One region of the Peribacillus sp. YIM B13482 genome, then DNA from elsewhere that is predicted to be linked to it. Evidence: riboswitches for the same ligand, from Rfam matches in the RefSeq annotation. Region 1 holds a riboswitch; each other region holds the start of a gene.
What was found. Region 1 has a riboswitch for cobalamin ahead of metE (5-methyltetrahydropteroyltriglutamate--homocysteine S-methyltransferase). Riboswitches for the same ligand answer to the same signal wherever they lie in the genome.
Positions count from the first base shown of each region.

Region 2: another riboswitch for cobalamin. It lies ahead of ACFX4L_RS06235 (ABC transporter substrate-binding protein); the one in region 1 lies ahead of metE (5-methyltetrahydropteroyltriglutamate--homocysteine S-methyltransferase).
Region 3: another riboswitch for cobalamin. It lies ahead of ACFX4L_RS17315 ((2Fe-2S) ferredoxin domain-containing protein); the one in region 1 lies ahead of metE (5-methyltetrahydropteroyltriglutamate--homocysteine S-methyltransferase).

Region 1 covers NZ_JBHZPF010000047.1:32,856-40,337, forward strand. Annotated here, with positions in the region: gene ACFX4L_RS19325 (ABC transporter ATP-binding protein) at 1-116, shown strand, start outside; gene ACFX4L_RS19330 (ABC transporter permease) at 165-956, shown strand; gene ACFX4L_RS19335 (ABC transporter permease) at 961-1,746, shown strand; gene ACFX4L_RS19340 (acyl-CoA thioesterase) at 1,789-2,265, opposite strand; gene metE (5-methyltetrahydropteroyltriglutamate--homocysteine S-methyltransferase) at 2,258-4,567, opposite strand; cobalamin riboswitch at 4,713-4,904, opposite strand; gene ACFX4L_RS19350 (potassium channel family protein) at 5,164-5,580, shown strand; gene bcp (thioredoxin-dependent thiol peroxidase) at 5,643-6,113, shown strand; gene ACFX4L_RS19360 (aminopeptidase) at 6,125-7,234, shown strand; gene ACFX4L_RS19365 (D-2-hydroxyacid dehydrogenase) at 7,383-7,482, shown strand, end outside.
Region 2 covers NZ_JBHZPF010000007.1:86,706-94,187, forward strand. Annotated here, with positions in the region: gene cobD (threonine-phosphate decarboxylase CobD) at 1-517, opposite strand, end outside; gene cbiB (adenosylcobinamide-phosphate synthase CbiB) at 492-1,457, opposite strand; gene ACFX4L_RS06225 (heme ABC transporter ATP-binding protein) at 1,454-2,926, opposite strand; gene ACFX4L_RS06230 (FecCD family ABC transporter permease) at 2,933-3,988, opposite strand; gene ACFX4L_RS06235 (ABC transporter substrate-binding protein) at 3,951-4,916, opposite strand; cobalamin riboswitch at 5,079-5,253, opposite strand; gene ACFX4L_RS06240 (polysaccharide deacetylase family protein) at 5,340-6,242, opposite strand; tRNA gene ACFX4L_RS06245 (tRNA-Arg) at 6,431-6,504, shown strand; gene ACFX4L_RS06250 (hypothetical protein) at 6,680-6,910, shown strand.
Region 3 covers NZ_JBHZPF010000038.1:33,364-40,845, reverse strand. Annotated here, with positions in the region: gene ACFX4L_RS17340 (YozQ family protein) at 99-320, shown strand; gene ACFX4L_RS17335 (energy-coupling factor ABC transporter ATP-binding protein) at 416-1,261, opposite strand; gene cbiQ (cobalt ECF transporter T component CbiQ) at 1,280-2,002, opposite strand; gene ACFX4L_RS17325 (energy-coupling factor ABC transporter substrate-binding protein) at 2,043-2,354, opposite strand; gene ACFX4L_RS17320 (energy-coupling factor ABC transporter permease) at 2,356-3,099, opposite strand; cobalamin riboswitch at 3,279-3,476, opposite strand; cobalamin riboswitch at 3,679-3,868, shown strand; gene ACFX4L_RS17315 ((2Fe-2S) ferredoxin domain-containing protein) at 4,020-4,388, shown strand; gene cobJ (precorrin-3B C(17)-methyltransferase) at 4,403-6,058, shown strand; gene ACFX4L_RS17305 (sirohydrochlorin chelatase) at 6,077-7,012, shown strand; gene cobK (precorrin-6A reductase) at 7,009-7,482, shown strand, end outside.

The sequences.
Region 1 (7,482 bases):
ATATTTCACAGCTTGTTTCAGCTGTCGTATCTCATTTTAAAATAAAGGACATCAAAATTCATGAAACGTCCATTGAAGAGATTGTTCGCAATATTTACGAAGAAGGCACTGTCTGACTCTCTTATCATTAAGAAACAACGTGTCTATCAAGAAGGGGGAGGGCAATGGGGAAGTATCTTGCAATGATTCGCATGCGTTTTTTGATGATGCTTGCGTATCGAACGGATTATTATACCGGCATTTTAATTTATAGCATTAATATCGGTGCTTATTATTTCTTATGGAATGCAATATATGGAGAAAAAAGCTCCATCGAAGGACTTTCAAGTATACAGATGACAACATATGTCGCGGTTGCATGGATGGCGCGCGCCTTTTATTTCAATAATATTGACCGCGAAATCGCCACTGAGATCAAGGACGGCAAGGTCGCCATTGAAATGATCCGGCCTTATAACTATTTAGGCATGAAAACGATGCAAGGGCTTGGGGAAGGGATATTCCGATTCTTCTTCTTCTCGATTCCCGGAATGCTGCTGGTAGCTTTCATTTTTCCTATCGAATTGCCGCACGAACCGGCTACGTGGGGGATATTCGGCATTTCCTTGCTGTTCAGTTTCATCATCAATACACAAATTAACTTATTGACAGGAATCACTACCTTTTTCTTATATAATAATGCCGGATTGATCCGGGCTAAAAGGGTTATCATTGATTTGTTTTCCGGTCTGCTGCTGCCCATCAGTTTTTATCCGATATGGGCGCAGGAAGTGATGAAATATTTGCCATTTCAAGGGATCAGCTATGTACCAAGCATGATTTTTACGAACGGGTACAGTTCAGGCGAAATTGGCATGGCGCTTTTACAGCAGTTAATTTGGTGCATCATTCTCATAATACCGATTCAGCTTTTATGGATAGTCGCAAAAAAACAGCTGATTATTCAAGGAGGTTGACGGGATGTTTTATGTATCGATGTTTTTTCAATATGTGAGTCAATATATGAAAACAAGATTGCAATATAGAGCAGATTTCTTCATGGAAATCCTATCCGATCTGCTGAATCAGGTCGTGAACCTGGTATTTATCTTAGTCGTTTTTGGACATACCCAGTTTTTAAGCGGCTGGAGCCGTGAAGAAATCATATTCATTTATGGATTCTTCCTAATCCCATTCGCCCTTTTTTCTGCCTTTTTCAACATCTGGGATTTTAATGACCGCTATATCGTCAAAGGTGAAATGGACCGGATATTAACAAGACCGATACATAGCCTGTTTCAAGTCATTTTAGAAAGAATCGAGCTAGAAGCGTTATTTGGTGTTGTGACCGGTTTGATCATTATATTTTATTCGGGGATTTCATTGGATCTGCAGCTTGCGTGGTATGACCCGATTCTTTTCATCATTTTTGCAATAGGCGGGGCCCTTGCTTATGCAGCTATATTCGTTGCGATAGCAAGCATTGGGTTCTGGTCGGATGCGAAAACATCCATTATGCCAATGATGTACAATATCGGGAACTACGGGCGCTATCCTGTTGATATTTATAATAAGGTCATTCGTTTTGTCCTTACATGGGTATTGCCATTCGCGTTTGTTGGTGTTTATCCTGCATCTTATTTCCTTAGAAAAGAAGAGTGGTATGCATATGCATTTGCCACACCTGTAATTGGGGTTGCCTTTTTCGTGATATCCGTTTTCATATGGAATCAGGGAGTGAAGAGGTACCGCGGGGCAGGAAACTAAAAGAGCCCCTTCAACAGCATTCATGTTGAAGGGGTTTTTTGTTTATTTGCGTTTATTCTTTCTTTCAATATATCTTGCTTGTGCTTGAACATATTGCTGCTTTTCCTCTTCCGTTTCCGGAATGACCTGAGGTACGTTTGTCGGCTTACCGTCTTCATCAATGGCCAGCATCGTTAAAAAAGCGCGTGCCGTAAGCTGTTTTTCACCTGTTAATAGGTTCTCACGCTCCACTTTCACGAATACCTCCATTGATGTGCGATGAGCACAGGTGACATAAGCTTCAAGGTTGATCGCATCCCCTGTCTTGATGGGGGCCAAAAAATCAAAAGAGTCGCTTGAAGCGGTCACAACGGGTTTTCGACAATGGCGCATAGCTGAAATGCAGGCTATTTTATCAACAAAGGCCATTACTTTTCCGCCAAAGATGGTATTGTGATGATTTGTATCCGGTGGAAAAACAAGGTCGGTTAAAAATGTCCGTGACTGCTGTGTTGGATGGGCAATGATCTTTTCAATCATTGGCTGTTGGTTTAGCTAAAAGGTTTTCACGGACGATTTTTGCTGCTTCGACCATGTTTTTCAGGGAAGCGACGGTTTCCGGGATACCCCTTGTTTTCAGGCCGCAGTCGGGATTGATCCAAAACTGGTCTTTATCCAGTACCTTGATGCCCCGTTCAATCATATCGACCATTTCGTCCACTGCCGGCACACGCGGGCTGTGAATATCATACACACCAAGGCCAATACCTTTTTCGTATGTTCTTTCCTCGAATGCGGAAGCAAGCTCTCCGTGGCTACGGGATGTTTCGATGGAAATTACATCGGCATCAAGGGAGGAGATGACATCCATGAAACTGTTGAAGTCGCAATAGCACATATGCGTGTGAATTTGGGTTGTATCCTCGACGCTTGATGTGGATATCAAGAACGAATTAACAGCCCAGTTCAAATACTCATCGCGATCGGTTTTTTTCAATGGCAGACCTTCCCTAAGTGCAGGCTCATCAACTTGGATCATTTTGATTCCAGCCGATTCCAATGCAATGACTTCTTTTTCCAAAGCAAGTGCCAGTTGGTAGCAAACATTCTCCCTGGAAATATCATCACGGACAAATGACCAGTTCAAAATCGTGACAGGACCTGTTAGCATTCCCTTTACCGTCTTGTTCGTCAGTGATTGTGCGTATACACTTTCCCTGACTGTCATCGGTTCGATGAAATCGATGTCACCGTAGATGACTGGTGGTTTCACGCAGCGAGACCCATAGGATTGTACCCAGCCCTTTTCTAGAAAGACGAATCCGCCTAACTTATGGCCGAAGTATTCAACCATATCCGTCCGTTCGAATTCCCCGTGTACAAGAACATCCAAGCCGATTTCTTCTTGGATATCAATCCACCTGCCGATTTCTTCGTTAACGAATGTTTCATATTGCGAAGCGGTCCATTCTCCTCTTTTGAATTTCCCACGTGCTTGTTTAACTTCAAATGTCTGTGGAAAGCTGCCGATCGTAGTCGAAGGAAGAAAAGGCAATTTGAAAAATTCCTGTTGTTTTTGGTAACGTTCTTTAAATGGAAGCTGACGGCCGACGTTCCTGGTTTTAACCTTTTCGACATTGGATTGTACATTCCCATGATTCCGTGCATTTGAACTTGCTAACGTTTGAACCGTAAATTTATTAGCATCGACTTTTTCGGCGATTGCTTCAAAGCCTAGATTATTCCCTTTGACCAAGAGTATGATTTCCTCAAGTTTCTCATCAGCGAAAGCGAGAGCCTCTTTCACTTCTTTTGAAAGGGCGGTTTCATTACGAACGGTCACTGGGACATGAAGCAGGGAACAAGAGGGCTGAAGCCAGATTTGGTCTTCGGCTACCTTTTTCTTAAGAGTCTCGATCAATTGAATTTTTTTCGATAAATCAGATAGCCAAATGTTTTTTCCGTCAATCACACCTGCAGCAAGCACTTTGTCCTTCGGGAAACCGAATGCTTCAAGATTACTTAGATTCTTCCCTTTATCATGTACAAAATCAAGACCGATTCCTTGGACTTGTAATTCGATGACTTCTTGGTAATGCTCCACGGCATCAAAGTATGTTTGTAGCATGATGTTCAGGTTTGGTGCTGCTTCATTCAGTTTTTCATAGAGGTAAGTAACAGTTTGCATATCATCTTTGGAAATGGATGAAACAAGAGAAGGTTCGTCCATTTGAACCCACTTCACGCCTTCTTGCTCCAACTCTTGCAGGATTTGCGTGTATAGGGGAAGCAGGCTCAGGATGATGCCAGGGATATCTTTTTTATTGAAGCCTTTGGAAAGGGAGATGAAAGTATAAGGTCCAATCAACACGGGTTTGGTTTCAATCCCTAGCTTTTCCTTGGCCTCCCGATATGCTGCAAGTGGTTTATTTTCTGTTAAAGTCAGCTGTGACAGGCTTAATTCAGGGACAATATAGTGATAGTTCGTATTGAACCATTTCGTCATTTCGGAAGCGACTTCATCATTGTTTCCGCGGGCCATTGAATAATAAACGGAAAGGGGAACGCATCCGCCTTCATAGGCTGAATAACGTTCAGGAACAAGACCGAACATGACGGACATATCCAGCATTTGATCATATAAAGTGAAGTCGTTGGCAGGAATGATATCAATGCCTCGTTTCTTCTGTTTTTGTAAGTTGCCTAAACGGATGGCTTTTAGTTGTGCCGTAAATTCTGCTTCATCGATTTTACCGGACCAGTAAGCTTCTAATGTACGTTTCCATTCACGATCTTCCCCGATTCGCGGGTAACCCAAACTACTGCTTTTCAAAATTCCCATCCTCCTACATTCATTTGATTGAACAATAAAAAAGCATCCCTAACCGTCAAAAGAGAAAGTTAGAAATGCTTAAAATAAAGAGGCATGCAGAATGCCCCTTACAATTATAAGGTCCCTAACACCTCCCTATCTCCCGTAGGTTAAAACAGTGTTGTCGAAATAGGCAGGTCTCCTGACTTAGGGAATATCATTAGCGACGGGCCTTCCCGATCCGTTGATCAGTGGCATATTGGATGGCGCTAACATTCCCATTACAGTGGCGGGACCGTGCCGGAATTACACCGGGCTTCCCTTTTAATCCTAATGAAAATTAGGAACCTATTTCCACATATGAAATTTCACAAAACCTGCTGGGTAAACTGATTGCAGGTGGTGAATATTTATAAAATAAAAATTATTATAAATATTTAGACAACCTTAACATATCCGACTAAAAGGGTCAACATGAAAAAGATTCGGGATAAGGTCCCAAATTCCTGACAAATGCGTTTAGGATGTGTTAGTGATAAGGATAAAGTCTGTCCCTAAGAAAGAATATATTGTTTGGACAGGGAGTATGTATAGAGGGAGTGGCGTTTTGAAATGGGGCGTGGGGGATGACTTTCTACATCTTGATTGCAGGAATCATTTTTTGCATGGTGATGAGCATTCGTACCTTATTTCTTGTTGAGTCGGGAGGAAAGAAGTTTTCTCTGGAGGATATGCTGTGGCTTGGCAATTTATATGCGACGATATTAGTTGGATTTGCACTGATTTATTTATTATACGAGCTTCAGAATCATTCAGTGATTCTTGATATGGGCAATCGTTTGGACGGCAGTTTTTACGAGCAACTGAAGACTTCTTTTTATTTTAGTGCGATGACGATGTTTTCTGTAGGGTATGGGGATATAGCCCCGATAGGCGTAGGCAGGATGATTGCGACAATCCAGGCATTCATCGGCTATACGCTCCCGGCCGCGTTTGTAATTCGGACGGTGATTGATTTAGATCAGGAAAGAAGGAATAAATGAAAGTTGTATTTCTTTCGATTATTGGGTACTCTTACCATAATGAAAGAAATGGAGGGTTCAATATGACTGTTAAAATTGGAGAAAAAGCACCTGATTTTCAACTCCCAGCAAACAATGGTGAAATGGTTTCCCTATCGGATTTTACGGGGAAATACATTGTTTTATATTTTTATCCAAAAGACATGACGCCAGGATGCACGACGGAGGCCTGTGATTTCCGGGACCACAATGAGCAATTTGAGGAATTGGACGCTGTCATCATTGGTATCAGTCCAGACCCAGCGGCACGACATGAAAAATTCATCGAAAAACATGGATTGCCTTTTCTGCTGCTAGCTGACGAAAATCATGAAGCTGCTGAATCATTTGATGTGTGGCAATTGAAAAAGAACTTCGGCAAGGAGTATATGGGCATTGAACGTTCAACATTCCTGATTGATAAGGCAGGTAAGATAGTCAAAGAATGGCGTAAGGTAAAAGTAAAAGGCCACGTCGAAGAAGCTCTTGAAACTCTTCGCGACCTCAAAAAATAAGGGACAGGCAAATGAAGGATGAGCGAATAACGAAGCTTGCTGCCAGGCTGATTCATCATTCGATACAATTAAAGCCAAAAGAGAGAATCCTTATTCGGGGCCATATCAACACGAAACCATTATTGAAAGAGCTGATTGATGAAACATACAGAGTGGGTGCTTATCCATATGTAGAACTTGAAGACGATGAGATAAGCCGGCATCTATTACAAGGGAATGTGAAGGAACAACTTGACACATCATCGCAATGGGCTCTGAAGAAATATACGGATATCGATGCGGTCATCATCATCACCGGTGAAGAAAACGATGTGGAAATGACTGATGTTCTCCTCGAAAGGCACCGTCTTCAAGGGGAGGCTATGAATTCTCCAACTCTTTTTTATGTGAACAACCGACGTTGGGTCTTGCTTAATTATCCCACCAACACATCAGCGCAAAAAGCCGGCATGACTTTCGACAGGTATCAAGACTTCCTTTTGAACGTATGCACAATGGATTATGGGAAAATGGAGGCGGCATTAAAACCGTTAAAACTATTGATGGAACGGACTGACAAAGTCAGGATCGTTTCACCAGGGACAGATTTGACCTTTTCCATTAAAGGTATGCCGGCTATCATATGTGCCGGAAAAAAGAATTTACCGGACGGGGAAGTATTTACTGCACCTATAAAAGAGAGCGTCAATGGAAGGATATCCTTCAACACACCCACAACCTATGAAGGAATCACTTTTAGTGACATAGAATTAAACTTGAAAAAGGGGAAAATCAGTAAAGCCATTTCCAATCAATCTTCTAAAATGAACCGAATTCTGGATATTGATGAGGGGTCCCGTTTTATCGGGGAGTTCGCAATTGGAATCAATCCATACATATTGGAACCTATGGACGATATATTGTTTGATGAGAAAATAAGCGGGAGTCTGCACTTGGCTCTTGGACTTGCCTATGAAGAAGCTGATAATGGAAACCGTTCATCCATACATTGGGATATGGTCTTGATCCAGCGTCCCGAATATGGCGGTGGTGACATCTACTTTGACGATGTGCCGATCAGAAGGGATGGCGTTTTCATATTGCCGGAATTATATGCATTAAACCCAAATTCATTAAAATAAAGCCTTTTTTAATAAGGGTAAGGCTTTTGTCCAACTCAAAAAGGGGACACCTGAATATGCTTTATTAAGGGAATACCTCCTCAGAGAAAGTTGCGCGGGACATACAGAGCCCGTGTTTTTTTATGTTAATTATAAGGGAGAGACAAACATGTTAATACTTTCAACGATCATTCCTAATGAAGGAATCCAAACGAAGATGAAGGATGCTTTTCCTGAATTGAACTTCATTTATCAAGAAGGATGGATGG
Region 2 (7,482 bases), on a different contig from region 1:
ATTCAAAGATCAATTCCCTAACTTCATCCTTCTTAAATGAAACACCCGTCGGATTATTAGGCGTACATAAGAAAATTGCATCATATTCGGATAATCTAGGAATCAACCGATCCAAGTCCAGTTGCCACTCAGGTGCATCAAGCTGATGAAAATCGACCTCACATCCTGCTGCCAAACAAGCTTCTGCATATTCCGCAAATGCCGGCTGAATGATCAACACCCTTTGATTGGTTAACCTGTTCGCTACCAACATGATTATTTCTGCACCACCATTACCCACCAAAACGGATTGCTCAGGAAGCGCTTCTTTTTTGGCAATTGATTTTGTCAGTTCAATGGCATGCGGATCTGGGTAATGTAAGATTCCTTCGAAAAATCTAGGCCACTGTTCCTTTATACGTAAAGGCGGACCCAATGGGTTGATGTTAGCACTGAAATCGAGAACAGATTCAGGCATTTCGATTTCCAGCGCTTCGTAAAGATAATGAGGATTAGAGCCATGAGAAGGTAATGTCAAGAATAAGTCCCCCTAGCCATAGCATCAGTAGAAATAGAAAAGATGACCGATGCATGATGGTAATCGTTTTTGGTATATGTTTTGCTTCTAATCGAACAAGCGGAACGCCCATCCTCGCACGGTCGGAAACAATTCCTTTGTACATATTCCGGCCGCCTAGCTGTATTCCCAAAATGGCAGCAACGCCTGCTTCACACCACCCGCTATTCGGACTTGGATGTTTTTTAGCATCATTGAATAATATCTTCCATCTAGCACCAAATCCATGATAGCCGGATTTTGAGCTCAGCAACATCAGGAACCCAGTGAGGCGGCTGGGAATCCAGTTCACGATATCATCGAGCTTAGCTGAAGCCCAGCCAAATTGCCCATATTTATCATTTTTGTACCCAACCATGGAATCGCAGGTATTAATTGCCCTGTACACCATCGCGAGCGGCGCACCGCCAACAGCTGCCCAAAACATTGGGGCAGTAACACCATCACTGGTATTTTCTGCTACGGTTTCTACCGTCCCCCTGACGATTTCGGATTCATCAAGATCAGCAGTATCACGGCCCACGATATAGGAAAGTTTTAGCCTCGCTTCAGGGTAATCCCGTTCATTCAGCGGATGGCACACATCCATTCCAGCTTGCTTTAAGCCCTTCTGAGCTATCGTAGTGGCAATGACAACAGCTTCCCAAAGGATACCTGCAAGCGGATGGATCCGATAAGCCAAGTAGACGGTTAGACCTGTAATCAATATCACCATCGATAAGACGATGATCAACATGAAGAGTCCATTCCGTTTCTTATATGCCCCTCTATTGAATGCCTGATCCAACTTGCTTATCATCGTTCCTATCCATTTAACTGGATGCGGCCAATTTGGCGGATCACCAATTAATAAATCAAGGAAAAACGCCAGTGTAACTGCAATAAGATGATGGTAAATCATAGATCCTCAACCCGTTTCCGATTATTCGTTAAGGCTTCCACTGTGCAATCATATACACCGCGACTGATCAGCTTCCCTAGCGGAGTGATGGTGCCTGCATATTGAAGCACCTTCCCTCTTTGGGACGCTGCAATCAAAATACTGTCGGTCGATGTTCCTGTTGCACATGTATTCGTCACCTTATCCATGACATGCGAATCATGAAGCGCTTTTACTTTTGCCTCGGTTGCAGTAACTATGCTGTGTATGAAAGCCTCTTCTGCCAAATGTCCATTTATGAATATCCATGTATTTATGGTTCCTGGAGCGGCACTCCAAGAATGCCGGTCAGATAAAGAAGCGTCGATGGCATTCCCTACACCAGCCGTCACGATGATAAAAACCGAGAAATCTTCAGCTCTCATTAACTTGAAGGCAACCGTATCGAGAAAGACGGCTGTCATCATCCCCACCGTTTCTTGCGGTTCAAATCCATGAGTTCTTAAATAGCCGGCCATTTCAACATGATGATCCCTGCAGTCATAATCATGATGGACATGCCTATTCACGAAATATTTATGCCAGCCCGTACCCGAACCGGTCACTCCAGAAGACATCGTTCTAAGCGGGATCGGAGAATTCAATTGAATCATCTCAGGTCCCACTGTCAGATAAGATTCATCAATTTCCAATGGGAGAGTGTCATTGCCATGCTTCTCCGGAACGATGAACATTTGAGGTTTCGGAAGTGCGGGATGTGGATGTTTTTCAATCGTCGTATGATATACACCTTGAATCCGTTCCTTCTGGAGCACTTCATTCGGCACATCAACAACCTGAATTTGCCCTTTTTCAAGCAACATAAGCCGATCACAATATAATCCAGCCAAATTCAAGTCATGAAAAATTGAAATAACGGTTAACTCCTGTTCTTTTGCCATTCTTCTCATTAGATCAAGAAGGTCCTTTTGATAGGAAAGATCCAAATGGTTTGTAGGCTCATCCAAAAAAAGGACTTCCGGTTCCTGGGCAAGGGCCTGTGCCAGCAAGACCCGTTGTCTCTCCCCACCTGACAATCGTTCAAAATGAAGATCCTGAAAATCCGCTACTCCCGTTTGTTCCATAACCCGTTGGACGATCATTTCATCTTCTGCGGACCAACTATGGAACCAGCCCGTTTGATGGGCATACCTCCCAAGTGAGACCGTCTCTTTTACTGTATAGGAGAAAGCTAATGAGGAATGTTGAGGGAGCACGGCAATGACCTGTGCAAGTTGTTTTGATGAATATTCCTTCAAATCCCTGCCTCTTAACCGTACGCTTCCGTCCTTATAATTAAGCACCCCGCTAAGCATGCTTAAAAGCGTCGTTTTTCCGCTGCCATTAGGACCAAGGATCCCGAATAATTCCCCTTTATGTACATCAAAAGAGACAGAGTCCAAAACAGTTTTGTTGTCATATCCACCTGTTAACCCTTTTACTTCAAGCATCCGTTTTTACCCTTCTCTCCGTCTCTTTAATAAAATCAGCGCAAATGCCGGTGCCCCGATAAGTGAGGTGATCACCCCGATCGGCAGTTCCGATGGGGCAATGATCGTTCGTGCTACAAAATCCGCCAATATTAAGAATCCGCTTCCTACCAGCAATGACAACGGAAGCAAATGTTTATGGTCAGGTCCCCAAATCTTCCGGACAAAATGAGGAATGACCAATCCTACAAAGCCAATCGCCCCTGAAACGGCAACGGCTGCCCCTGTCAATGTCGAACCGGCTATCAAGATCCACATTTTCCGCCGCTTCACGTTCACACCTAAGTGTTTTGCCCGGTCTTCCCCGAAAGTCATCGCATTCAATTCGCTTGCATTCATGATCAAGGTCAACGAACCAATAATAAAAAACGGCAAAATGATTACGATATAATTCCATCCGCGCATTGAGACGCTTCCCATCAGCCAGCCGATGATTTGTCTTAATTCATCACCCGTCAGCGCAATCATCAATGAAATGAAGGCACTTAAAAACGAGCTGAAAATGATTCCCGTTAAAATGATCGTTTCCACTTTCATCGATCGATCCATTTTTTTTGCAAAAGTCAGTACGCAGAACATCGTGAGTACTGAACATAAGATGCTCAATGCCGGAAGAGTATATAAACCGATGAATGGCAGTGATATATTCAAGAATATTGTCAATACGGCGCCGACCGATGCTCCTGAAGAAATACCTAATGTGTAAGGATCAGCGAGCGGGTTCCGGAGCAGTCCCTGAAAAGCTGCACCCGCAATCGCAAGTGATGCCCCAACCAAACCCGCAAGCAACACACGCGGCAAGCGGATGTTCATCACGATATTCGTAAGCATCACATCCGGATCAGCAGAAATCGGCAAGTGAAAAATCTCCTTGCCGATTATTTGTATAAGTACGGAAATCGGAACTGGCACCGAACCAAAGGAAATGCCTATCGTCATTGCAAATAACAAAAATAACAACGCAATTAAATAAGCAAACGTCCATTTAGTTGTCAAATAGGTTCGGATAGACTGATTTGGCAAGTTCCTCTACTCCCTCTATTAAGCGTGGACCGGAACGGGTCACCAAGTCAGAAGGGACATCAAAGACTTGGCCATTCTTAACGGCATTTACGTCTTGCCATCCTTTTCGGCCTGTCACTTCACTTACTGGATCTTTTGTATAATTACCATACGTTGTAATGATGACATCCGGATTTGCAGCAATCATTGACTCTTCATCAATTTTTGCCCAGCCGTCCAATTCAGCAGCAGCATTATCCGCTGAAATAATATGAAGCATTTCATCCATGAAGGTATTTTTTCCAGGTGTATATATATCCGGTGATGGCGAAACCTCAATTAAAACGGTCTTCCTATCCGCTTCTTTAACGGATTTGGCTTTTTCCTGAATATCCTTGAGCTTTGTTTTCATATCCGTAACGATTTCGCTTGCCTTATCATTTTCTCCCGTTGCCTTTCCAATCATTTCAATAGATTCATAGACTTGGTCAAAGCTTTGTGCATCATTGACTACAAGGACATCTATTCCAGCATCCTTAAGCTGCTTTAAACCCTCATTCGAATTATGGGCACTTGATGCATGGGCAAGAACAAGGTCGGGCTTCATGGAGACAATCAGCTCCGTGTTCATTTCCATTCCGCCAACTTTTTTAATTTTTTTCGTTTCTTCCGGGTAATTATCATTGTCGGATACACCAACGACCTTTTTACCTAAACCAAGTGCAAATACCACTTCTGTATTACTTGGTATCAACGTAACGATTTTCTTCGGTTTTTGTTCTATCGTTACTTTTTCGCCCGTTGCATCTTTAATCGTAATCGGGAAAGCGTCGTGTTGAGCATGATTCGTTTGCTGCTTTTCTTTTCCTTCATCAGTAGCGCCACTGCAGCCAACCATCATGCCTGCAGTAAGCAACATCAACAATATCAAACCAAAAATCTTCTTCATTTTCATTCCCCACAATCTTTTCATTTAATTTCTTCACCTAATAATCTCGGAAGATGCACCCAAAACAAAAAGCACCTCCCGTTAAACGGAAGATGCTTGTATGGCAACAATATCATTACGGACTCTTAGGGTCTGCCACACACCTTCCCATCCGCGTAGGTTACAGGTGTACGAATCTTGGCAGGTCTCCTGGCTCATGGTCATCGTCAACGGCACCTTCCCATATCCCATACAGTGGTACACAGCCGTCAGCTCCCAAATACAGTGGCGGGACCGCGCTGGCATTTCACCAACTTCCCTTTTAAGTCATTAAGACACCAAATCGTTCATATGTATATAATTTTCACTGCCTTCATTATACACCATGTAAGAATCGATTATTATATGATTTTTCTGAACAAGTTTGAAATGCACCGTCCATTTTCAATGATTTGAAGCATTTTCTATCAGCGACGCGAACCCATCGACTGATAATCCAGGTGAAATCCGAACTCGATGCAAGGCATACATCCCTTGGTCCCTTGAAGCTCCTCCAGGTTCAGTAGTGACTGCCATCTTGTATCCAGCTTCTTCTGAAAGCCTGAGACTCTCTTCATTATAACGACCAACTGGATAGGAAAGCACTGTCGTGTCCTGTTGCAGGATACGATCGAACAGATCCTTTGACTGGACCATTTCCGCTTCTTGCTGCTCTGCCGTCATTCGGTTCAGCTCCAAATGGTTGATAGTATGGCTTTCGATCGAAATCCCATTCCCGCTCATCTCCATCATTTGATTTTCAGTCAGGTGATGACCTTTATCGATGGACTTCCCGATCATGAAGACAGTCGCTTTCATATCATATTCTTTTAGTATATGGAAAGCGTCCGTGTAGTTATCTGTATAGCCATCATCAAAAGTAAGCCAGACACACTTTTCACTCGGCATCCGATTTTCGGTTAAAACGAGAAATGCTTCTTCAGGGGATAATGTATAGTAACCATTTTCCCGAAGCCAAGTCATTTGTAATCGGAATTCCTCTTTTGGTACCCGAAGGCCATTGCCTTCAGAAATGCTATGATACATCAATATTGGAAGCTGTACCGCGGACTCGGCCGTTATCCAGTCTCTCGTATCGATTCGTTCAGTATATAATTCGTCCTCCGAATCCTGCCCAGTGTCATTCTCCGCTGCTGCAGCCACTTCAATGTTATCTTCCGTGATCGGCGCAGCCGTCTTTGTGCCTATACCCTCTAAAATCCCTTGTGAGCATGCCGGTAAAATTAAAATCCCCAGCAGCGTCACCATCCATAAAACTCTATAATTCCCCACTATCATTCTCCTAATTTTTTCTAGCATTATAGTACCAGAAAACCAGGAAATAATAAAGTATTCCATTTAATGAAGAGTAAGGAAACAGGAGAGCTGAGTGCCCCCTAAGCGTCTAGATGTTTTTTTTCATAATTATTATTGCTATTAACTTGAAAAGTTTGCCTATAAGAAATATAATAAATAAGTCGTCGACTTTTTTATATGTCCCAGTAGCTCAGCAGGATAGAGCGACAGCCTCCTAAGCTGTAGGTCGTAGGTTCGATTCCTATCTGGGACGCTAAAGTTTATAAGCCCTGTTATAATGCGGTTTCTCCGTGTTGTAGCAGGGTTTTTTTCTGTTGGCATGACCGTAAAAGCCGTAAATTGTATGTAGGATAAAAGCACTTCTGTACGTAGGAAACAGTGATATTCCATTTCACTATTATCTTTCTATGTCTGGAGGTGCTTTTTTTATGAAAAAACACGTTATTAAACAGCGTGGAACAGCGTTAAAGGAACGGAAATTGACCAGTAAGACTACGGAAAGTTTCACAATTGAATACACACTGCAAGAAGCCTTAGATATTTTTCTCCGTGCAAAAGTTGCTGAAGGTGTCCGACAGCGAACATTGGGCGAATATGTACGGCACATTAGGTACCTAACGGAATACTTATCTGTTTATCATCCGTCTTTTATGAAATGAAAAAACTAGTCGCTTTTGGGTCCATGTAACCTGCACGATGGAGCCAAGCATGAAACATAGAACCAGTTAGAAGAATCTCATTAATATCTACTCGATCAAGTTGGAGGGGATTAATGACCCTTATTGTAATTGGCTGAAGAAACAAAGGCACAAAAAAAGGAAGAGGGACTACAAAAGTCCCTCTTCCTTTTTCACTTTATTTTTTTGAAATTTTTCTTAATAAATATAAAGCGTATATGATAGCTGGTATAGCTCCAATCATTAAAATCATGTTTATTAAACCAAATATAAAATAAGAAGGCGATACATTCATTTTAATTCAACTCCATTAAAAATTTTAGTCTCTATATGAATATTTTTGATAAACACGAGCATATTTACTATTTTTATTTAAAAGAGTAAGTTTGAGAGAACTAGTAAGACTTACATAGCCATTAGAAACGCTACCACTCAATTTATAATTTCCTACAGCATTCATATCATAACCTATTTTTTCAGCTTTTGAATCAGTAACATCACATGAAGCATCTACATTTGACCAAGTAGACCTTTTGTTCCTGCTACAGAACAAT
Region 3 (7,482 bases), on a different contig from region 1:
TGATTGAATATTGTTTTGTTTTTTACACAAAATACCTTTGTCTTTAGTACTGCTGTCAATCGATGGTTGGACAATTTGAAAACTAGGAGTGGAAAACTATGGATGGCAAGCCATCAAAAAATGAATCTTCAGAAATTGCTGGAAGAATATATGACGTCAGTGATTATAAACGGGAAGATGTTGTATCTTCGGGATTGGCTACAACCCACGAACAAGTCTCGGATACTTATGCGGAAGGCGAGATAAAAGCAGTCATTGATGATGTAAATGGAAAGGATATTGAGATTAAAAAAGAAGGATCTGAGGAAGAAAGGAAATGAAGTGATTTTTATTTTTTAGGAACAAGAATTATCGACTGATATTTTAAGTGAATATCGATTTAAACCCCTAGCTTTTTAAGCTAGGGGATATCTAATTAATAAATTCTTTCTCTCTCCATTTTTCGAAGTAACTCTTCCTTCGTTCTTGGGACAAGGTCCTTTTCTGCGGGTATCCTTGATTGAAGAAGGGCTTGAAACATTTCAAAAACCCACGGCTTCTCCAGGTGTGCCCTCATCAGAACGGCTTCATCATGAAAAACGGATACAGGGTCCCCTTGGTATATGACCTTACCATCGTTCATGACAACGACTTCATCAGCCCATTGATAGGCCAAATTAACATCATGAGTTGATAGAATTATCGTTTTGTCAGGATGGTGAATACTGTCCAGCAGAGACATGATCTGTCGGGAGAAATAAGGATCCAATCCAGCGGTAGGCTCGTCCAAGAGCCAAACATCGGGTTCCATGGCTAGTACCCCTGCAATGGCGACACGTTTTTTTTGCCCTAAGCTCAAAAAATGGGTGGGTCTGTCCTTCAATTCCGTTACTTCCGTTTGAGCCATCGCCCATTGTACTTTCTCGTGGACTACGTTTCTTTCCCATCCTAAATTCATCGGTCCAAACGAAATATCCTGTTGCACATTAGCGGAAAAAAGCTGAGAATCGGGATCTTGAAAAACGATCCCGACTTGTTTTCTTAATGATAATAATGCTTTACGGTCATATTTAATTTTCTTGCCCTTATATCTGATAGTTCCTGATGTTGGTTGTAAAAGACCGTTTAAATGGAGGAACAGAGTCGATTTGCCAGCTCCATTATTGCCTAATAATGCAATCTTTTTACCTTGTTGAACCGTTAGTGAAAGATCTTTTATAGCGAACGTTCCATCTGCGAATTGATGGGTGAGGCCCTCTATATTAAAAATATGCTCTTCCATTTTTGAATTGCCTCCAATTTACATATATCCATAAATAAAGATTAAGCTTCCTAGTATGATAATGGCGATCAGCCAATTGCGGGAGGAATAGGTGTAAGTATCATCGATAAATGATAGGTTTTCCTGATATCCTCTTGCATTCATGGCCATCGTCAATTGCGCAGAGCGCTGGAATACTCCCAAAAATAATGATGAGATTAGTAACCCGAGAGAGCGAATGCCTTGCCTTATCGAGCCATATCCAAGTCGTGAAGCTTGTGATAGGTGAATGGCCAAAGCTGTATCTAAAAAAATAAAGATGAAGCGATAGGTCAATTCTATTAAATCGATCAATAAAGACGGCAATTTAAGTTTCCGCAGCACGGATAGAATGACGGTAATGGGTGTTGTTAAGGTTAAGAAATATAAACAGCTTATACTGCCAAATACGACAGTGATCAAATTGATCACTGTACCAATGCTGTCATCGCTGATGAATATTTGCCAGTTTCCGGCTTTCCAGGACCACCATATATTGGATATTGAAGTGGGTTTGCTTGTAAAAGAAAAAAGGATGGTAATTGTACCTGATAATATAAAGAACCCCGGTAGTAAGAGTAATTTCAGATAATAAGAAAGTGGGATTCTTGCCGCAAAAATGATTAAAGCACTCATCACCGTAAAAGTGATGAGCGAAACGGCCATATCCCTTACAGTTAAGGAAAAAAGCAAAAGGGAGAGTGCAAAAATCATTTTTTCCAACGGATGTTCATCCTTTAGCCCATTGAAATAGGCATATTTATCAATGAGTAACATGCTTGGATTCTTCGGGCATGGCTTGTTTGGCTTGCTTATTCCTTTGTCTCATTACGCCAATGAAATATCCAATGAAACCAGCTCCGATTGCAGCTTGCAGCGCAAATAATAAGCTTTCTGTTTCTGCACCTGGTGGCTCCCAAATACTGTTGAACCATGGCTTATATTCCGGATGGATATTTGTGATGGCTTCTTCAGCTTCGCCGTCGGCACCGCCAAATTCCGTTCCTTGTTGGGTGATTAACGGTATGGTAGCAAGAATGACGACCAGGAAAAGCAGCAGTAAACTTTTTTTCATATTAACGGGCCTCCTTAGATAAAACTCGCAGCAATTTCAATTCGCCTAGATTGTATTTTTTTAAGAAATTCATCACAACGACTGTCAATAATCCCTCGCTGATTGCCAAGGGAATTTGGGTCAGGGCAAAAATCCCTGCAAACTTAGTGAATGAGGCCATGAATCCCCCTACCTCGGATGGAAAAGCAAGAGCAAGTTGAACGGAAGTTACCACATAGGTTCCTAAATCTCCAAAAGCAGCTGCCAAGAAAACGGCAAGAGAAAAAGACCACCCCAATTTAGTCGCGCCCTTGAAGACAAAGTAAGAAATGAACGGTCCGCATACTGCCATGGAAAATGCATTGGCCCCTAATGTCGTCAACCCTCCGTGAGCCAGTAATACAGCTTGAAATAACAGTACGATGGAACCCACGACACTCATGGCCAATGGTCCGAATAATATGGAACCCAAACCAACTCCTGTAGGGTGTGAAGAACTTCCCGTAACGGAAGGAATCTTCAGGGCCGATAATATGAATACAAATGCTCCCGATAGGCCGAGTATCATTTTTGTTTCTGGGTTTTCCTTTACTTTGGACCTAATCGACCGGTAACCCAAGATTAAAAATGGAAGGATAATGGCCCACCAGAATATGGCCCATTCAATCGGTAAAAATCCCTCCATAATATGCATGGCCATAGCACGTTTTGGTACAAGAAGCAATAAAATGACAAAATAAAGAATTTTCCAATTGTCTTTTTTCATTCTTTCTCCTTTCAACACTTTTAATTTTTTCTGATCAAGGCTTTTAGAAGAAAAGCGGCGCCCAACATAAAAAGCACTTCTCTAAAAAAGAAAGAAGTGCGTAATGAACAGGAATTCCTCAGCATAAACCAACCACGGGCTATTCTGCCTGATCCGCACACCCATCCTCGTAGGCTGAAACAGTTTCACGCTTCATGGCAGGTCTCCTGGCTTTGGTTCATCATCCCATTACATCCTTCCCATCTCATTTGACAGTGGATTAACCTTAAGGCAATAGGACTTCCCTTTACAGTGGCGGGACCGCTCCGGATTTTCACCGGCTTCCCTTTTAAGCTGAATTTCCGAGAAAATTCAACACCATAAAACTTATGTAATTATTTTGAAAAATCTCGTATAGTTTATCATAAAGAAATAATTCCAGCTACACTCTCTTTTTTTTTAAAAGACTAATAACGCAGAGAAGCGAGGCATGGAGCTGGATTTACCCTATTAAACTTTTCTAAACAGTCGGAATAAACTTTGAATTTTGCTAAAGTTGTTATATGATAGATAAAGTTAGCTAGAAATGTATAATAAAACCAAATATTTCATTTTAAAAGTGCTCTTGTGTGAATTATCAAGGGATAATAGGGAAAACGGTGAAAATCCGATGCAGCCCCCGCTACTGTAAACGCTGATGAAATTGTCGATGACCACTGGCTTAATGCCGGGAAGGGACAAAGTAAAATGAAGCGTAAGCCAGGAAACCTGCTTTTGAAATTGTATGATACTTTTCGGAGGGAAAGGTAGAAGGACTATGACGATTTTGGGAGATTCAGCATATTTGCCGAAGGCTCCTCATTCATATAGTTTTTTTAAAACCTTAACTCTTATGTTAAGGTTTTTTATTTTGCCTTTTCCCTGAACTCAGGAGGAAGAAGATGACTACTTGGAACTTGCAGGGTACTAATACGCATCTGTTGATTTGCAATGGAAGCAGTTGCATGAAAAAAGGCGGGGAAGAAGTAACCCAAGCGATTCGCGATGAAATTACTTCAAAGGGACTGGATATGAAAGTTCATACAACCAGGACACGCTGTAACGGAAGATGTAAGGACGCCTGCGTTGTAATTGAGTATCCCCAAGGGAGATGGTATCGGGTGGATACCCCAGATTACGGTCGGAAGATTGTAAGTAATATCGATGATGGGGAGTTTGTGCCACAGATGATCTACCAATTCAGTGATGGGGAAATGACCCCTAATCCAGATTTTCCTGCTCATACGGGTATTTCAAAGAACAAATCGTAAAAGGAGATGTCTTAATGAGTACTAACGGTAAATTATTCGTCGTGGGCTTTGGGCCAGGGAATTTTGAACACATTACCAAACGTGCTGTCGAAGCCCTTCAAGAAAGTGACTACATCATTGGTTATAAAACTTATGTTGAACTCATTCAGGGACTGCTTACAGATCAAACGATTATTAGTACGGGAATGACTGAAGAAGTATCACGTGCTCAGGAAGCAGTGAAACAAGCGGAGCTGGGAAAGAAAGTGGCTGTAATTTCCAGTGGTGATGCCGGAGTTTACGGGATGGCAGGGCTGGTTTATGAAGTATTGATTGAAAAAGGGTGGAAAGAAGATACTGGAGTGGGCATTGAAGTCATCCCTGGTATTTCTGCAATCAACTCTTGTGCGTCTTTACTTGGGGCACCTGTCATGCACGATTCGTGTACCATCAGCCTCAGTGATCATTTAACGCCTTGGGAACTTATCGCTAAAAGGGTGGAAGCTGCTGCAATGGCTGACTTTGTCATTGCACTTTATAACCCGCGTAGCGGAAGGCGGACTAGGCAAATTGTAGAAACACAAAAAATTCTCCTTCGCTACCGTTCACCGGATACACCTGTCGGGTTGGTGAAAAGTGCTTATCGCGATCGGCAGGATATTGTCATAACCAATTTGAAAGATATGTTGAATCACGATATTGGAATGTTGACCACCGTCATTATTGGTAATTCATCTACCTTTTTATATGATGACAAAATCATCACACCAAGAGGTTATCAGAGGAAATATACATTGAATTCGGAAAAGCAAACATTGAAGCCGCATCAGCGTCTGCAAAAAGAAGCAGAACCGTGGGCATTAGATCAAGAAGCCGATTCCATGCAAGAAGCCTACGCTGAGCCTGATGGAGGGGTTGGATTACTTACAAAAGCACCAGAAAAGAAGGCGACATCTTTTGAAATGGCGATGGAAGCCCTGTCTATAGTTAAGGGCCAAACCGTTCAGCAACCCATTAAGCCGTTTGTTCAGCAAAAAATGGAGTCGGTATTCGAACTTGCGGTCAGTCCAGGTGTGGCGAATAAACAATTCACTCCCAAACAAATGATGACACTTGCGGAAGTTGTCGGGGAAAAGGGATCGATGGAATACACGCCAAACCATAAGATCGTATTAAAGATTCCGACAACGGATCCGGAAGTCATTACGGGGAAATTGCAATCAGCAAACTTTCTGTTATCGCCGATTGGAGATGTACTGACATTAAAAGCCTGTGATTTCTGTGATGGGGAAAAAGCGGAATCCATTCCTTTTGCGGATGAAATACACCGGGTGCTCGGCGGAATGAAAATGCCTAAGGAACTGAACATCGGTTTTAATGGGTGTGGAATGGCTTGTTATAGTGCTGTGATGGATGATATCGGGATTGTCTTCCGAAAAGGGAAGTTCGACTTATTTCTTGGAGCTAAACCGGTTGGAAGAACAGCCCATCCAGGTCAGCTGGTTGCAGAAGGCATTGAACCGGAACAGCTTGTTGAACTGATTACGGACATTGTCGGGGAGTATACGCAAAATGCCCATCCAAATGAGCGGCTTTTTAAATACTTCAAACGTGCAAAAAAGATACAGAGTTTTTCTTATCAGGACATTGCTCCCAAAATAAACATAGAGCCTGCGCCTTGTGAAGACTAATCAAGAGGGGGAAAGTAAATGAAAGCAGTTTTGTTCGTAGGACATGGAAGCCGCTTGGCTTCAGGAAACGAAGAAGTCCTTCATTTTATTAAAAATATGATTCCGGCAATGGATGACGGCTTTTTGGTAGAAACGTGCTTCTTGGAGTTTGCGGCACCGAATATATCTAAAGGCATTGATAATTGTGTAAAACGAGGGGCTACGGAAGTTATCGTCATACCAATCATTTTGTTGCATGCAGGACATTCGAAATTACATATCCCGGCTGAAATAGAGGATGGGAAAACCAAGTATCCAGAAGTGAAATTCACATATGGTCAAACGATCGGGGTCCACCATGATGTATTGACGATCCTGACAGATCGTCTTGAGGAAGTTGGTTTCGATACATCCTCAAAACAGCCTGAGACAGCAATTTTGCTAATCGGCCGAGGTGGCAGTGACGCTGATGCAAATAGTGATATATATAAAATTTCACGATTATTATGGGAAAAATTAAACGTGAAATGGGTCGAAAGTGCCTTCATGGGTGTAACGGAACCGCACGTGGATGAAGGCATTGATCGATGCATCCGCTTAGGGGCAAAAAAAATAGTGATGCTGCCATATTTCCTTTTCACGGGTGTGCTAATGGAAAGAATGGAAGATATGCTGAAAGGCTATCAAGAGCAATATCGTGATCGAGAATTTATTTTGGCGAAGTATTTTGGGTATCATCCAACCTTACAGAACATTTTGCAAGAACGTGTAATTGAAGCTAGCGAAGGCAGATCAAGTGGGGTCCGAGATTTGGAAAACTATCGTAAACATGTCGAAGAACATGGACATGCCCACCATCATCATCACGACTACGACCACGACCATGATCACGACCACGACCATGATCACGACCACGACCACGACCATGATCACGACCACGACCACGATGAGCAAGTAGTGGGGACATCAAAATGATTTTGTTCTTGGCGGGTACAAGTGATGCAAGGGAATTAGCGATTGAGATGAAGCAGGTGGGATTCGAGGTTTTGGCAACTGTTGTAACCGGGTCGGCGGCGAAGAGTTTGCAAGATGAAGGGATATCCACCCGTATTGGCCGATTAACTGCAGAGGATATGACATCTTTAATCTCTGAAAAAGGTTTTCAGGCTGTAGTTGATGCAAGTCACCCATTTGCGGAAGAAGCATCCAAAAACGCCCTTAACGGAGCAAAGGCAGCAAATGTTCCATATATTCGTTATGAGCGTGAAAGTCAACGGTTTAAGAATGACAAATTGATAGTTGTCCGTGATTATGAGGAAGCTGCCAAGCTTGCAGCGGCAAAACGGGGAATCATCATGCTTACGACCGGAAGTAAAACCCTAGCTGTATTCGCAAAAGAATTGGTCGGACTCGAGAATACCAGAGTCATAGCAAGAATGCTGCCA